DNA from 3 places in the Pseudomonas sp. RT4P38 genome. Region 3 is predicted to be linked to each of the others. Evidence: predicted binding sites of a transcription regulator. Region 3 holds the regulator's gene; each other region holds the start of a gene.
The links. The regulator FliA, encoded in region 3, starts transcription of late flagellar genes. The targets are predictions, from matches to a motif close to CTAAAGTTTNNNNNNNNNNNGCCGNTAA.
Positions count from the first base shown of each region.

Region 1: a site for FliA is predicted at 3,451-3,478, ahead of ACYZT7_RS05250 (methyl-accepting chemotaxis protein). Genes of this name have one in related genera too.
Region 2: a site for FliA is predicted at 4,256-4,283, ahead of ACYZT7_RS31265 (methyl-accepting chemotaxis protein). Genes of this name have one in related genera too.

Region 1 covers NZ_CM142703.1:1,136,786-1,141,737, reverse strand. Annotated here, with positions in the region: gene cra (catabolite repressor/activator) at 1-548, shown strand, start outside; gene ACYZT7_RS05255 (TatD family hydrolase) at 552-1,331, shown strand; gene ACYZT7_RS05250 (methyl-accepting chemotaxis protein) at 1,332-3,362, opposite strand; gene ampE (regulatory signaling modulator protein AmpE) at 3,643-4,479, opposite strand; gene ampD (1,6-anhydro-N-acetylmuramyl-L-alanine amidase AmpD) at 4,476-4,952, opposite strand, start outside.
Region 2 covers NZ_CM142703.1:6,688,560-6,693,511, forward strand. Annotated here, with positions in the region: gene ACYZT7_RS31255 (YifB family Mg chelatase-like AAA ATPase) at 1-844, shown strand, start outside; gene ACYZT7_RS31260 (aldose 1-epimerase family protein) at 851-2,065, opposite strand; gene ACYZT7_RS31265 (methyl-accepting chemotaxis protein) at 2,177-4,153, opposite strand; gene ACYZT7_RS31270 (LysR substrate-binding domain-containing protein) at 4,334-4,952, opposite strand, start outside.
Region 3 covers NZ_CM142703.1:2,013,586-2,018,537, forward strand. Annotated here, with positions in the region: gene flhA (flagellar biosynthesis protein FlhA) at 1-35, shown strand, start outside; gene flhF (flagellar biosynthesis protein FlhF) at 47-1,375, shown strand; gene fleN (flagellar synthesis regulator FleN) at 1,492-2,322, shown strand; gene fliA (RNA polymerase sigma factor FliA) at 2,319-3,059, shown strand; gene ACYZT7_RS09335 (chemotaxis response regulator CheY) at 3,227-3,598, shown strand; gene ACYZT7_RS09340 (protein phosphatase CheZ) at 3,629-4,417, shown strand; gene ACYZT7_RS09345 (chemotaxis protein CheA) at 4,432-4,952, shown strand, end outside.

The DNA.
Region 1 (4,952 bases), 880 kb from region 3:
TCATGGCGCCTGAGCATTTCTGCTCGGTGATCAGCGATGACCGCGAGGCCAGCCTGCAACTGACCCGCAGTCTACTGGACCCGCTGCCCAAGCAGATCGCACTGATCGGCGCACGCCCCGAACTGAGCATCAGCCAGGAACGGGCGGCGGGTTTCAAAGAGGCTTTGGAGGGGTTCAATGGCGAGGCGCTGATCGAGCACGGCGAGTCGTTCAGCCGTGAGTGCGGCAAGCAGTTGATGAACGAATTGCTACAGCGTCTGGGCCATTTGCCGGATGCGCTGGTGACCACGTCCTACGTGCTGCTGCAGGGCGTATTCGATGCGTTGCACGATTTCCCGCTCAAAACCCGTCCGCTGCGCCTCGGCACGTTCGGCGACACGCAGTTGCTGGATTTCCTGCCGCTGCCGGTCAATGCCATGGCCCAGCAGCATCAGCTCATCGCCGATAAAGCCCTGGAACTGGCCCTGGCTGCCATCGAGCAATCAGATTACCAACCCGGCGTGCAGGCCATCGCGCGGACCTTCAAGCAGCGTATTCGCCAGGACTGAACCGTGGAGCTGATTGACAGCCACACTCATCTGGATTTTCCGGTCTTCGACGCCGATCGCTCGGCGCTGCTGGCCGAGAGCCGCGCCCTCTGCGTGCGGCGGATGGTGGTGCTGGGGGTTTATCAGGGCAATTGGCAGCGGGTCTGGGATCTGGTGCAAAGCGATCCCGACCTGCATGCGGCATTCGGTTTGCACCCGGTGTATCTGGATGATCATCGCCCTGAAGACCTGATGGAACTCGGCGACTGGCTGACTCGGCTGGCCGGCCATCGGCAACTGTGTGCGGTGGGCGAAATCGGTCTGGATTACTTCATCGAAACCCTCGATCGCGAGCGCCAGCAGGCGTTGTTCGATGCGCAGCTGCAACTGGCGGAGGACTTCAATCTGCCAGCGCTGGTTCATGTGCGACGCAGCCATGCGGCGGTGATTGCCGCGCTTAAACGGTTCAAGTTGAAACGCGCGGGGATCATCCACGCCTTCGCCGGCAGCAAGGAAGAGGCTCGTGAGTACATCAAGCTTGGTTTCAAGCTTGGTTTGGGCGGTGCTGCGACTTGGCCGCAGGCGCTGCGCATGCATCGCGTACTTGCTGAACTGCCGCTTGAATCGGTAGTGCTGGAAACCGACTCCCCGGACATGGCGCCCGTCATGTTTCCCGGTCAACGCAACAGTCCGGCTCACTTGCCGGCGATCTGCTCCGCATTGGCCGGGATCATGGCGATCACGCCCGAGCAATTGGCCGCTGCCAGCACGGCCAATGCCTGTGAGCTGTTCAACTGGCGTTGATCACACCCGAAACGCGCTGATCAGCTGTTTGAGCTCCACCACCTGAGCCGACAACGCACGACTGGCATCCTCGGTCTGATGCGCCCCTTCGGCGGTGCGTTCACCCGCGCGGTTGATCTCGACAATATTCTGGTCAATGTCGTGAGCCACAGCAGTCTGTTGCTCCACCGCCGCGGCGATTTGCTGGTTCTGATCGACGATCATGCCGACGGCGCCGAGGATGTTCTCCAGCGCTTGCTGAACCTTCTCCGACTGCCCCACGGTACCGTTGGCCATCTGATGACTGGTACCCATGGCCTTCACCGCAGCGCCGACACCGCTGTGCAGCTTGGCGATCATTTGCTCGATTTCTTCGGTCGATTGCTGGGTACGTTTGGCCAGGGTCCGGACCTCATCCGCCACCACCGCAAAACCACGCCCCTGCTCACCGGCCCGAGCGGCTTCGATGGCCGCGTTGAGCGCCAGCAGGTTGGTTTGCTCGGCGATGCTTTTGATGACTTCCAGCACGCGGCTGATGGACTGGCTGTCACTCGCCAGTTGATTGATCACCAGCACCGACTGATCGATCTCAGTGGCAAGGGCTGCGATGCTGCCCTGCTGAGACTGCACCAGACCGCGACCGCTGATGGTCTCGTCATTGACGCTATGGGCACTGCTGACCGCTGCCGCGGCACTGCGTGCAACTTCAAGCGAGGTGGCCGACATCTGGTTCATGGCCGTCGCGACCTGCTCGATCTGCGTGCGCTGCCCCGCCACGGCCTGGTTGCTCTGGGCGGAGACGTTCTGCACCTGCCCGGCTTGGCGCTCGACCTCGCCGACGGTCTGCCCCACTCGCTCGATCAGGTCATGGATTTTCTTCACGGTGCCGTTGAACACCTCACCCAACTCGCCCAATTCATCGCGGCTGTTAGCGCTGAAGGTCTGCGTCATGTCACCCGCCGCCACCTTGTCCATCACTGCGCCAAGACGCTTGAGGGTGGTGCGGGTCGAGGCGTAGAAGCCGCCGTAAAGGTAAAAAATCAACACAAACACCACCGACAACGCAACCGCCTGCAAGACCATGTGGGTGCGGTTCTGCTCCAGTCGCTGTTGTAACTGGGTGCCGAGAAAGCTCAGGGTGGCTTCATTAAGTTGGTAGGTCTGGTCCATCAAGCCCGTGACCTGGTCGTAAAAGCCCTGCCAAGGCGTATCGAGCGTGTCGGCCATCACAACCTGCTCTTCGAACAGTTCACTGGCCTTTTTCAACGACGCCTTGCTGCTATCGGCCTGAGCAGCCAGGATTTCCCGTGCCGCTTTGCTGGAACCGAGCGCGTCCTGCAACTTCAGCGCATATTCGGCCTGCAGTTTTTCGATCTGCACTAGCAACTCATCAAAACGGGTACTCGATGCCGAGTTGAGAAAGCCCTGCCCCAGCGAAAAAGAACCCATCGCCCGGCCTTCGCCCAGAAGCTGGGTAACGGGCGGGGTGACATTGGTAATGAGTTCGCTCAGCTGGCGCATGTCGCTCTGAGTGTCGCGGCTGAGGCCGGCCTGACTGGCGATGATCTGACTGAAAATCTGCGCATTGCCGAGCAACTTGCCGATCATCCCACTTTTACTTTGCAGGGAGCTTTCTGCTTGTTGGGCCTTGAACGCGGCGATCATTTCATCGCGTTTACCCTCGAAAACGATGATCTGCTCGGGGTCAGTGGTCATCGCCGTCAGCCCTTGCAAACGGGTCAGCACACTTTGCTCCAGGGTACTGATCTGCGACTCGACATTGCCGGCCTTGCCGGACTGACCGAGGGTGACGTTGATCTGTACCAGGTTGTTCAGGGTTTCCAGATCGCGCCGTAACGTCAGGCTGCTACCCAGCAGGTCGAGGCTTTGCAGTTCGACGCGGGTGCCCTGGAATTCTCGATAAGAATCGCGCACCAGATAGAAGTTGGTCACCAGCATCGGCACAAGGAACAGCACGCTGATCAGGCTGAACTTCATGCCAAAGCTCAGGCGGTTCATCAGCGCGACAGCGGGATAGAGCAAGCTCTTCACTGGAGATCTCCCTTTGATTTCTTATTTTTATTGGCAGGCGCGGATCGAAAGCAGATAGCCACTATTCGGCGCTAGCTCTGTATAGCTTAAATCGGCGGGAGGTTTTGTAACTTAAGGTTAACGGGGGGTGCACTCGGTCATAGCAGCTGCCGAAGGCTGCGTCCGGCTGCGCAGCAGTCGTAAATCCTGATCACGCGGTGAGTCAGCCAAACCGCGGTGACTGAGTTGGCGACTGCTGCGCAGCCGGACGCAGCCTTCGGCAGCTGCAGGGTCAGTGTGCTTACGGAAGGACGGTCCACAACGCAAAACCGGCGTACCAGAGCACCGCCGCGCGCAGCAGCAGTTCCCAGATCCGGTCGAGGCTGTTGATGCCGTCAGGCCCGACCACCGGCGCTGGAATTTCACCGGCCACCAGCCCGACCTTCTCGATCAATTGGGCAGCGCTGATGTTCCAGTTCAGCAGCTCGTGCACCATCACCCGGCCGACGGCGACAAAGTTACCGACCAGCGCAAAACTTGCCGCCAGCAGACGCACCGGCACCCAGTCGAACGCATGACGCAGTTGTGCGGCGCGCTCGACCACGGCAGGGTTCTGCCCGTGTTCTTCGGCCAGGGCCAGCAGTCGATAGCTCAGGGCAGCGACCGGACCCAACAGGAAGTACCAGAAAATCACCGCGAAAAAGCTCTGATAGGCCTCCCACAGCAGATGCCCTTCGACCCGTTCCAGCAGTTGTTCGCCGCTATCGGCGCAGATACCCAGGTCGCGGTCCGCTACATGAGCGGCAGCTTGCAGGTCTTCCCGGCGCCAGGCATCGCGAAACGGCCCAAGACCGGCCAGCAGATCGCCGCGGCCCAAACTGTAAATCACCACCAGCAGGTGCACCGGCAACGCCAGCAGACCGTAAGCCACCGGGTCCAGCACGAGCAGCAGCAAACCCAGCAGTGCCACTGGCAACAACACCAGTATCACCAAGATCAGCCACGGACTTTTCGCCAGACGCGGACTGACCTCAAGCTTGTTCAGCTCGCGGACCCAACCGCCATCGCGCTGAACCCGATGACGCAGGGCCGAGAACTTCTCGATCCAGACCGCCAACAGCAACACCAGAAAACTCATTGTTGTTCCTCTTTTGCCAGGGCAGCGCGATAGCGTGCCCAGTCGAACGCGGGCCCCGGATCGGTTTTACGCCCGGGTGCGATGTCGCTATGCCCGCAGATGCGCTGTGCGGTGATGGCCGTGAAGGCGCTTTGCAGCTGCCGGGTCAGGGTCGTCAATGTTTGATACTGAGCGTCGGTGAACGGCAGATCATCCGTGCCCTCAAGTTCGATGCCCAGGGAAAAATCGTTACAGGTTTCCCGCCCTTCGAAACTCGAAACGCCAGCATGCCAGGCACGCTCAAGACAAGAGACAAACTGAGTGACTGTGCCGTCACGTTCGATCAGAAAGTGCGCAGACACACGCAGATCGGCGATCCCTTCAAAGTAGGGATGCTCCGTGACATCCAGACAATTCTGGAAAAATTCCTGCACCTTGCCGGTGGCGAATTGCGCTGGCGGCAAACTGATGTTGTGGATCACCAGCAGGGAAAT
Region 2 (4,952 bases), 2.0 Mb from region 3:
CGGTCCACCGGGAACAGGAAAAACCCTGCTGGCGAGCCGTTTACCTGGGCTTTTACCGCCACTGGCGGAAAGCGAAGCGCTGGAAGTTGCGGCGATTCAATCGGTCGCTAGCTGCGTGCCGCTGAGCCATTGGCCACAGCGACCGTTTCGCCAGCCCCATCACTCCGCCTCAGGTGCGGCGCTGGTAGGCGGTGGTTCGAAACCGCAACCCGGCGAAATAACCCTCGCCCACCATGGCGTTCTATTCCTGGATGAGCTGCCGGAGTTTGACCGCAAAGTATTGGAGGTTTTAAGGGAGCCAATGGAGTCCGGGCACATCGTGATCGCCCGTGCCCGTGACCGCGTACGATTCCCGGCGCGATTCCAATTGGTTGCCGCGATGAATCCCTGCCCCTGTGGATATCTTGGCGAGCCGAGCGGCCGCTGCTCTTGTACGCCGGACATGGTCCAGCGCTACCGCAACAAACTGTCGGGCCCACTGCTGGATCGCATCGACTTGCACCTGACGGTTGCAAGGGAGGCTACGGCTTTAAATCCAGCGTTGAAGGCCGGTGACGACACGGCCACTGCCGCAGTTCTGGTCGCCAATGCACGAGAACGGCAACACAAACGCCAGGGCTGCGCCAACGCCATTCTCGATCTGCCAGGCCTGCGCCGCCACTGCAACTTATCCACAGCTGACGAAACGTGGCTGGAAACTGCGTGTGAACGACTGACGTTGTCGCTGAGGTCAGCCCATCGACTGCTCAAAGTGGCGCGCACCCTGGCGGACCTTGAGCAGGTCGATGGCATCACCCGCGAGCATCTGGCCGAAGCACTGCAATACCGGCCGACCATTAACTAGCAGGGATTATTCCTTGGTGAGATCCACCAACGGTGTTTGCCGCACCTCAGTCTGTCGCCCGCCTTGAATCTCGCTCACCCGCTTCAACGCGTTATCCACAGCCCCCTTATCCGCCAACAGGCTGTAGCTGATCTGGAACTGCTTCTGCCCCTTGGCCGCAATCGTCGGCACCAGATTCAGTGGCCGCTGATACCGGCGGTTGTAGGAAAAACTCGTCCCTGGCTCCAGCCCCGTGACATAGCCTTGCCCCTGGGTATCGGTGTTTTTCCACAGGGAGAACACTGGCAGTGTTTGAGTGTTGAAGCCGACCGAGACACCCAGGCTGCCGGCCTTGTTATGCAGCACGGTCAGCGTGTCGCCCTTGGCATCGGCATACGGCACGACGTTGTAAACCGTCTCGTCGTAGTCCTTGGTCGGCGCGCGGTAGGTTTGCCAGTCCGGCAGATCCCCTTTTGCCTTGTCATTGAACGGCGACACCTGTTTCACCGGTGCGGCGAAACGGGCGCCTTGCTCCAGGAATGGAGTACTGAAGTTGCTGTGGTACAGCGCCTGGTATTCCTTTGGATAATCGCCGTTGTTGGTGAGGGTGTCGTTGAGGACGAACGCTGCGCTGCCGGGTTCGGTGACCAGCTCAGTCATCACCGAGAAGTCGACTTTCTTGAACGCCTGCTCTTTCAGCTCGCCGCGCAGGCTGATGGCGTAAGGCGGTTTTTCGTCAATGTGCAGGGTGACTTTGCTGGCCGGAATATTCGCGGCGCGACCGTGAAGGGTCAGCAGTTCACCGTTGTCCATGCCTGGGTGGCCTACCCACTCGTAGCCGCAACGGGCAACCAGCTCGTTAAAGCCCTCGAGCCAGCCCAGCCCGCCGCGGCCGTTGAGTTCGATGAAGGACGGATTGACCACGTCCTTGACCGGCGAATCCCAACCCATGCGCACATCACCGACCGACGCCTGTAGGACGTTCATCCCGCGGGTCGGCACCACCGAGAGCTTCAGGGTGCCGTTATCGACATCGACGATGCTGACACCCTCCTGCCGACCACCGTGCAAGGTGCGCAGGGTGACCGAGAAGGGTTTGTCAGTTTTGATACCGAGCTGCTGACTAGTGATCTGCCAGTTCTGGGCTGCTTTGTCGGTGTCGAGCAAGACGTAGTCCCAGGCCATGGCGTGGGAGGTAGCCGACAGCGCACCGAGAGCGATGATGAGTTTGAGCGGAGTCATAACAGGAGCCTTTCTTGGAGTTGTGGCGTTTTTATAGTCTTGCTGAAACGATTCATCAAGCTTAAAAACAACACAACTCAGCTCATGGCAGAGAAAGAATGCGGCAGTCCCTTAGCGGAACCGGTCAACCTCATGCCGCAAATCCGCTGCCAGCTTCTCCAGCTCTTTGGCGGTGATCGCCAGATTGGACACCACTTCGCGCTGCTCACTGTTCGCCAGGGCAATGCTTTGCAGGTTGCTGCTCAGCAAGGTTGCGGTACTGCTCTGCTCTTGAGTCGCGGTGGTGATCGCCGCGAATTGCTGACCGGCAGAACGGCTTTGCTCATCAATACGTGCCAAGGCACTGGCGACGTTGGCGTTGCGCGACAGGCCTTCCTGCATCAACACGTTGCCCTGTTCCATGGTGCTGATGGCGTTGCCGGTTTCCTGCTGAATGCTTTGGATCATGCCGGAAATTTCGTCAGTCGCTTCGCGAGTGCGTGACGCCAGGTTGCGAACTTCATCGGCCACCACCGCAAAACCGCGACCCTGCTCGCCGGCACGAGCGGCTTCGATGGCGGCGTTAAGCGCCAGCAGGTTGGTTTGATCGGCAATCGAGGTAATCACACCGACAATGCCACCGATTTCCTGGGAGCGCTGACCCAAGGTATTGATCACCGTCGCCGTACTCTGAAGCGCGCCGGCGATTTGCTCCAGAGACGAGGAGGCTTCGTCCATCGACGTACGACCGATCTGGGTTTGCTGTGCGTTTTCCTGAGCCAGACGCTGGGTGCTGCCCATGTTGTCGGCAATGTTCAGGGACGTGGCGCTGAATTCTTCCACGGCACCAGCCATGCTGGTGATTTCGCCCGACTGCTGCTCCATCCCTTCATAGGCACCGCCGGACAGACCGGACAAGGCCTGGGCACGGCTGTTGACCTCTTGCGAAGCCTTGCGGATGTGCTCGACCATGGTCGACAAGGCTTGACTCATCTGGTTGAAAGCGCGGGCCAGCTGACCGATCTCGTCGTTGCTCGACACGTTCAGCCGCACGCTCAAATCACCGGCACCCAAGGCTTCAGCCTGACGCACCAAATCACCCAGCGGCGCGAGCTTGCTGCGCAACAGCCAAACTGCCGAGCCCACAGCGATCAACATTGCCAACAGACTGCCAATCGCCAACTGAATACCGACACTCCAGGTCACCGCACGGATTTCGGTTTTCGGCATGCTCGCAACGACCGACCATGGGCCGCCTTCAAACGGTACGGCAATGCTGTAGAAGTCTTCGGACTTTTCGCTCCAGAACTCGCCCTTGCCCGGCGTTTTCGCCAAGCCAACGATGGTCGGAGTCGCCTGATCCAGCGCTTGTACGCCCGCGATCGGCACCAGCCATTTGCTCTGTTCATCCAGCAGCGCCAGGGAACCGGTCTGGCCGATACGGAAGCGCTTTAGGTTGGCAAACTGCGCGTTCTGCGCGTCGGTGTAGTCGAATCCTACGAACAGAACAGCAATCACCTTACCGCCGCTGTCACGTACGGGGGTGTACTGAGTCATGTAGGAGCGTTCGAACAACAAGGCGCGACCGACGTAGGCCTGCCCCGCCATCAAGCGGGCATAGGCCGGGTTCGCGTGATCGAGCAGCGTGCCGATGGCTCGGGTGCCGTCCTGTTTGCTCAGGGACGTGCTGACCCGAATGAAGTCTTCACCGCTGCGCACAAACACCGTCGCAACGCCGGCGGTCATTTGCTTGAACTCGTCAACTTCCTTGAAGTTGTTGTTCAGCACTTCGCTGCCCAGGTGCAGGCCCGGCGTCTGCGCGCCCGCTACCGCCACCGGTTCATCCGGGTGCACGCTCAAACCGGCGCTGAAGCGCTTCTCGAACAGACCGCTCAGGCGCTGGGTACTTTCACGCAACGTGCCGTGAAAGGTACTCAACTGATCGGCCAGCAACCGGGCTTCACTGGCCAGGTGCTCTTCGCGGGTGGCGAGGTTGGCGGTGTCCAGCGAACGCAGGGCGAACACGGTACTGCCGCTGATGACAATCGCCAGTATCACGGCAAGCGCAAGACCAAGCTGTGAGGCGATCCGGGCACGAGGTTGAGACATGACAGCTCCTGGCCGAGTGACCGGATCATCCTGATCACGACGCACACTCAGCAAAATTTCTAATGGGAATTGCGTCGAACCTGCACGGAGGTTCCACCTGCATTTTCGGCGGAAAATCGGAATACTTGAGTAATTAACCGGGATATGGCTCAAGGCCGCTATTGCGGCGGCTCTATCGATTCAGCCCAAGTGTTGAACATCGGGCAATTCCATTGCTCGGGCTTCGCCTTGCAGGAAGTCGCTGAGCCTGCGCAAACGTTCACCACCGGGGCGAGTTTTCGGCCAGACCAGGTAATATTTCTCACCGCTGGCGACGGCCGTCGGCCACGGCAGACTCAGACGTCCCTGAGCCACATCCTCCGCCACCATCAGCAGATCGCCCATGGACACGCCATAGCCTCGGGCGGCGGCGATCATGCCCAGTTCCAGCGTGTCGAACACCTGCCCGCCCTTGAGCGACACCTGATCCGCCAGCCCCATGCGTTCCAGCCAGCTGCGCCAGTCGCGACGATCCGGTGTCGGGTGCAGCAGTTCGGCATTGGCCAGCCGTGCAACATCCCACGGTTGATCCTGCAGAAGATTCGGCGCGCCGACTGGAATCAGCTCTTCCGGGAACAGAAAACTCGCCTCCCAGTCCGGCGGAAAATGCCCGTTGCTGAGGATGACGGCGCAGTCGAACGGTTCATGGTTGAAGTCCACCGAGTCGACGTCCATCCAGGCGCTGGTCAATTGCACCTCGTTGCCCGGTTGCAAGTGCCGAAAGCGGCTGAGCCGTGCCAGCAGCCAGCGCATGGTCAGG
Region 3 (4,952 bases):
TGACCATCGTTGCGACAGTAGGGCCCAACGGCTGAGGTAGTGGTTTATGCAAGTTAAGCGTTTTTTCGCCGCCGATATGCGTCAGGCCATGAAACTGGTTCGTGATGAGCTGGGCGCTGAAGCCGCCATCATTGGCAACCGCCGGATCGCCGGTGGTGTCGAGTTGACGGCTGCCCTGGATTACAAGTTGTCGGCGCTGGCTCCGCGCGTTCCGAACATGGAACTCGAAGACGAGCTGCGCAAGACTCAGTCGCGGATCGTTACCGCCCAGGCCGAACTGAGCCTGCGAGGCGAAGGCGAGAGCGACAAGAGTACCAATCGCCAGTTGTTCGCCGGCCTGCCACTGACCGCCGCCGAACCGCTGATAGAACCGACATACGCTGAACCCCGTCGGCCTGCACCGGCCGCTGCGCCAGCCTCCGGTGGTGTGGACCCGCGGGCGTTCGACTCGATGCGTTTCGAACTCAACAGTTTGCGCGAACTGATGGAAGTGCAACTCGGCTCCCTGGCCTGGAATCAGCTGCAAGGCAGCCGTCCGGCCCAGGCCAATCTTTGGCGTCGCCTGCAACGCATCGGTCTGTCCGGTCCGTTGTCGCGGGATTTGCTGGCGCTGATTACCGATATTGAAGAACCTCGTCAGGCCTGGCGCATGTTGCTGGCGCACCTGGCGCGGATGATCGCCACACCGGAAATCGAGCCGCTGGAAGAGGGCGGTGTGATTGCCATGGTCGGCCCTGCCGGCATGGGCAAAACCACCACGCTGGCCAAGCTCGCCGCCCGCTACGTGCTCAAGTACGGCGCGCAAAATATCGCGTTGGTGAGCATGGACAGCTACCGTATTGGTGCTCAGGAGCAGCTCAAGACCCTTGGCCGGATCCTCAATGTGTCGGTGACTCACGTCGACCCGGGTCAGTCGCTGGTGCAGGCACTGGAGCCCTTGCTGCGCAAACGCGTGGTGCTGATCGATACCGCGGGCCTCCAGGCCAGCGATCCGGCACTGCGCATGCAGCTCGAAAGCCTGGCCGGTCGTGGGATCAAATCGAAAAACTATCTGGTGTTGGCAACCACCAGCCAGAAACAGGTTCTAACGGCCGCTTATCACAGTTACAAGCGTTGTGGGCTCGCTGGCTGCATCCTGACTAAACTGGATGAAACGGCAAGTCTGGGCGAGGTGTTGAGCCTGGCCATCAGTCATGAATTGCCGGTGGCCTACCTGACCGATGGCCCGCGGATTCCGGATGATTTGCATCTGCCGCGTCGTCATCAGTTGGTCAGTCGCGCGGTAAGCGTGCAAATGCAAGAAGAACCCAGCGAAGAAGCCATGGCTGACATGTTCGCTGATATTTACCACAGCCCGACCAAGCAGGTCGGCTGAGGTATTAATGAACAGTTTTTGTACCTACATCGATGGTCTGCCATGCATTGTTCATTTTGTGAACGCGCAGCCAGTAATGTGGCCTCCGTCTAAGTAAGACAAGGTAAAGAAAATTCATGGGCAGCATGCATCCCGTACAGGTGATCGCGGTGACCGGCGGCAAAGGTGGCGTCGGGAAAACTAACGTGTCAGTGAACTTGTCCCTGGCTCTAGCTGAGCTCGGCCGGCGCGTCATGCTGCTGGACGCCGATCTGGGGCTGGCGAACGTCGACGTCCTGCTGGGACTGACACCCAAACGTACGTTGGCCGACGTGATCGAAGGCCGCTGCGAGCTGCGCGACGTTCTGTTGCAGGGCCCTGGCGGCATCCGCATCGTCCCGGCCGCGTCCGGCACTCAAAGCATGGTTCACCTGAGCCCGGCCCAACACGCCGGCCTGATCCAGGCGTTCAGCGACATCGGCGATAACCTCGACGTATTGGTGATCGACACCGCTGCGGGCATTGGTGAGTCGGTAGTCAGTTTCGTTCGCGCAGCGCAAGAAGTCTTGCTGGTGGTCTGCGACGAACCGACCTCGATCACTGACGCCTACGCACTGATCAAATTGCTTAACCGCGATTACGGCATGAACCGCTTCCGTGTCCTTGCCAACATGGCCCAGAGCCCGCAGGAAGGTCGCAACCTGTTCGCCAAGTTGACCAAGGTCACAGATCGCTTCCTCGACGTCGCCTTACAATACGTCGGCGCGGTGCCTTACGACGAAAGCGTGCGTAAGGCTGTGCAGAAGCAGCGCGCCGTCTATGAAGCCTTCCCGCGGTCCAAGTGCTCCCTGGCGTTCAAGGCCATTGCACAAAAGGTCGATACCTGGCCGCTGCCTGCCAACCCGCGTGGGCACCTGGAGTTTTTTGTCGAGCGCCTCGTGCAACAAACGGCAGGACCGGTGTTATGACAGCCAGCGGCTACAACCTCTACAAGAATTCGGCACGTGACGCGCAGTACGAGCTGATCGAGCGTTACGCGCCACTGGTTAAACGCATTGCCTACCACTTGCTGGCGCGTCTGCCGGCCAGTGTCCAGGTCGAAGACCTGATTCAGGCCGGCATGATCGGCCTGCTTGAAGTGTCGACCAAATACGACGCCAGCAAAGGCGCGAGTTTCGAGACGTACGCGGGCATTCGAATCCGCGGCGCGATGCTCGATGAAGTACGCAAAGGGGACTGGGCGCCACGTTCGGTCCACCGCAATACCCGGATGGTCAGCGACGCCATTCGCTCGATTGAAGCTAAAACCGGTCGTGACGCTAAAGATCACGAGGTTGCGGCCGAACTCCAATTGAGTCTCGACGATTATTACGGGATTTTGAACGACACCCTGGGCAGCCGGTTATTCAGTTTCGACGATCTGTTGCAGGACGGCGAACACGAAGGGCTGCACGAGGATGGCGCCAGTGCTCATCTGGAGCCGTCGCGCGATCTGGAAGATGAACGCTTCCAGAGGGCACTGGCGGATGCGATTGCCAATTTGCCGGAGCGTGAGCGACTGGTGTTGGCGCTGTATTACGACGAAGAGTTGAATCTCAAGGAAATCGGTGAAGTCCTGGGGGTTAGCGAATCTCGGGTCAGCCAGTTACACAGCCAGTGCGCGGCCCGTTTGCGGGGGCGTTTGGGGGAGTGGCGAGCGCGCTGAAGGCAGTGTGGGGACACTGCGAACGCGGCTGGTGGGGTGTTGAACCGCACGGGTCCCGATCTGTTGTGCTCCAGACAGTCATTGAGTGCTTTGCCGGATTGATTGAAATGGCGCGTCCAGGTGCTGGGCGCGTTTAAGACTGCTTGGAGGTCGAATTGAACAAGAACATGAAAATCCTCATCGTTGATGACTTCTCAACGATGCGGCGGATCATAAAAAACCTGTTGCGTGACCTTGGGTTCACCAACACGGTCGAGGCCGACGATGGCACTACTGCCATTCCGGTTCTCAACAGCGGCAGCATCGACTTTCTGGTAACAGACTGGAACATGCCCGGCATGACCGGTATCGACCTGCTGCGCCACGTGCGTGCCGATGAAAAGCTCAAGCACCTGCCGGTGCTGATGGTGACCGCTGAAGCCAAGCGCGAGCAGATCATCGAGGCAGCCCAGGCCGGTGTTAACGGCTATGTGGTCAAACCCTTCACGGCCCAGGCGTTAAAAGAAAAAATCGAGAAGATTTTCGAACGCATCGGTTGATGTGCGAAGCCACTGCGCCACGGGGGAGCTATGGAGCATAACGAATCTTCACAGGGCGATTTCGAGTCGACCCTGAAAAAACACGCTGTCGAACTGGTCGAAAGTCTTGAAAAAGGCAGGTTCGGCGACGCCGTGCAACTGATCCATGAGCTCAACCAGACCCGTGACCGAGGCCTGTATCAGGAAGTGGGCAAGCTCACTCGCGAGCTGCATAGTGCGATCGTCAATTTTCAGATTGACCCGAACATGCCGCAAGCCGAGGAAGTGTCACAGATCACGGACGCCACCGAGCGTCTGGGCTATGTGGTCAAGCTGACCGAGGCCGCGGCCAACCGCACCATGGACCTGGTGGAAAACGCCACGCCGCTGGTCAACGGCCTGAGCAATGAAGCGCAGGCCTTGAGCACCGACTGGGGACGGTTCATGCGGCGCGAGGTCGGGGCTGAAGAGTTCCGCGAGCTGGCCCGGCGAGTCGACGGTTTCCTGACACGCAGCAGCGAAGATAATCGCGTTGTGTCGAGCAACCTCAACGACATTCTGCTCGCTCAGGATTACCAGGACCTCACCGGTCAGGTGATCAAGCGTGTGACCCAATTGGTCACCGAAGTTGAAAGCAACCTGCTCAAGCTCGTGCTCATGGCCAGTCAGGTGGACCGCTTTGCGGGCATCGAACATGACCGTGAAGCGATGCTGGCTGAAAAAGATCCGCAAAAACATCTCTCTCAGGGTGAAGGTCCGCAGATTCATGCCGATAAAAGAGAAGACGTTGTGTCCGGTCAGGACGATGTAGACGATTTGCTTTCCAGCCTTGGATTCTAGGAGCACCCCTACACATGAGCTTCGGCGCCGATGAAGAGATCCTTCAGGATTTCCTGGTTGAGGCCGGCGAGATTCTAGAGCAACTGTCCGAACAGCTGGTCGAGCTTGAAAGCCGACCTGATGATGCGGACTTGCTCAATGCAATTTTTCGCGGTTTTCACACTGTAAAAGGAGGCGCCGGCTTCCTCCAGCTCAACGAGCTGGTGGAGTGCTGTCACATCGCCGAGAACGTGTTCGACATCCTGCGCAAGGGTGAACGTCGCGTCGACTCGGAACTGATGGACGTGGTTCTCGAAGCGCTGGATGCGGTGAACGGCATGTTTACCGAAGTCCGCGAGCGCAGCCCGATCACGGCTGCCACGCCAGAATTGCTTGCGGCACTGGCCCGTCTGGCCGAGCCGAAAACTGAAGAATCCGCACCAGTTGTCGAAGTGGTCGAAACACCGGCTGCCGACAGCGAATCGGGTGACATCACCGATAACGAATTCGAACAACTGCTGGACTCGCTGAACGCCGTCAAGGCTCAGGCAGAAGC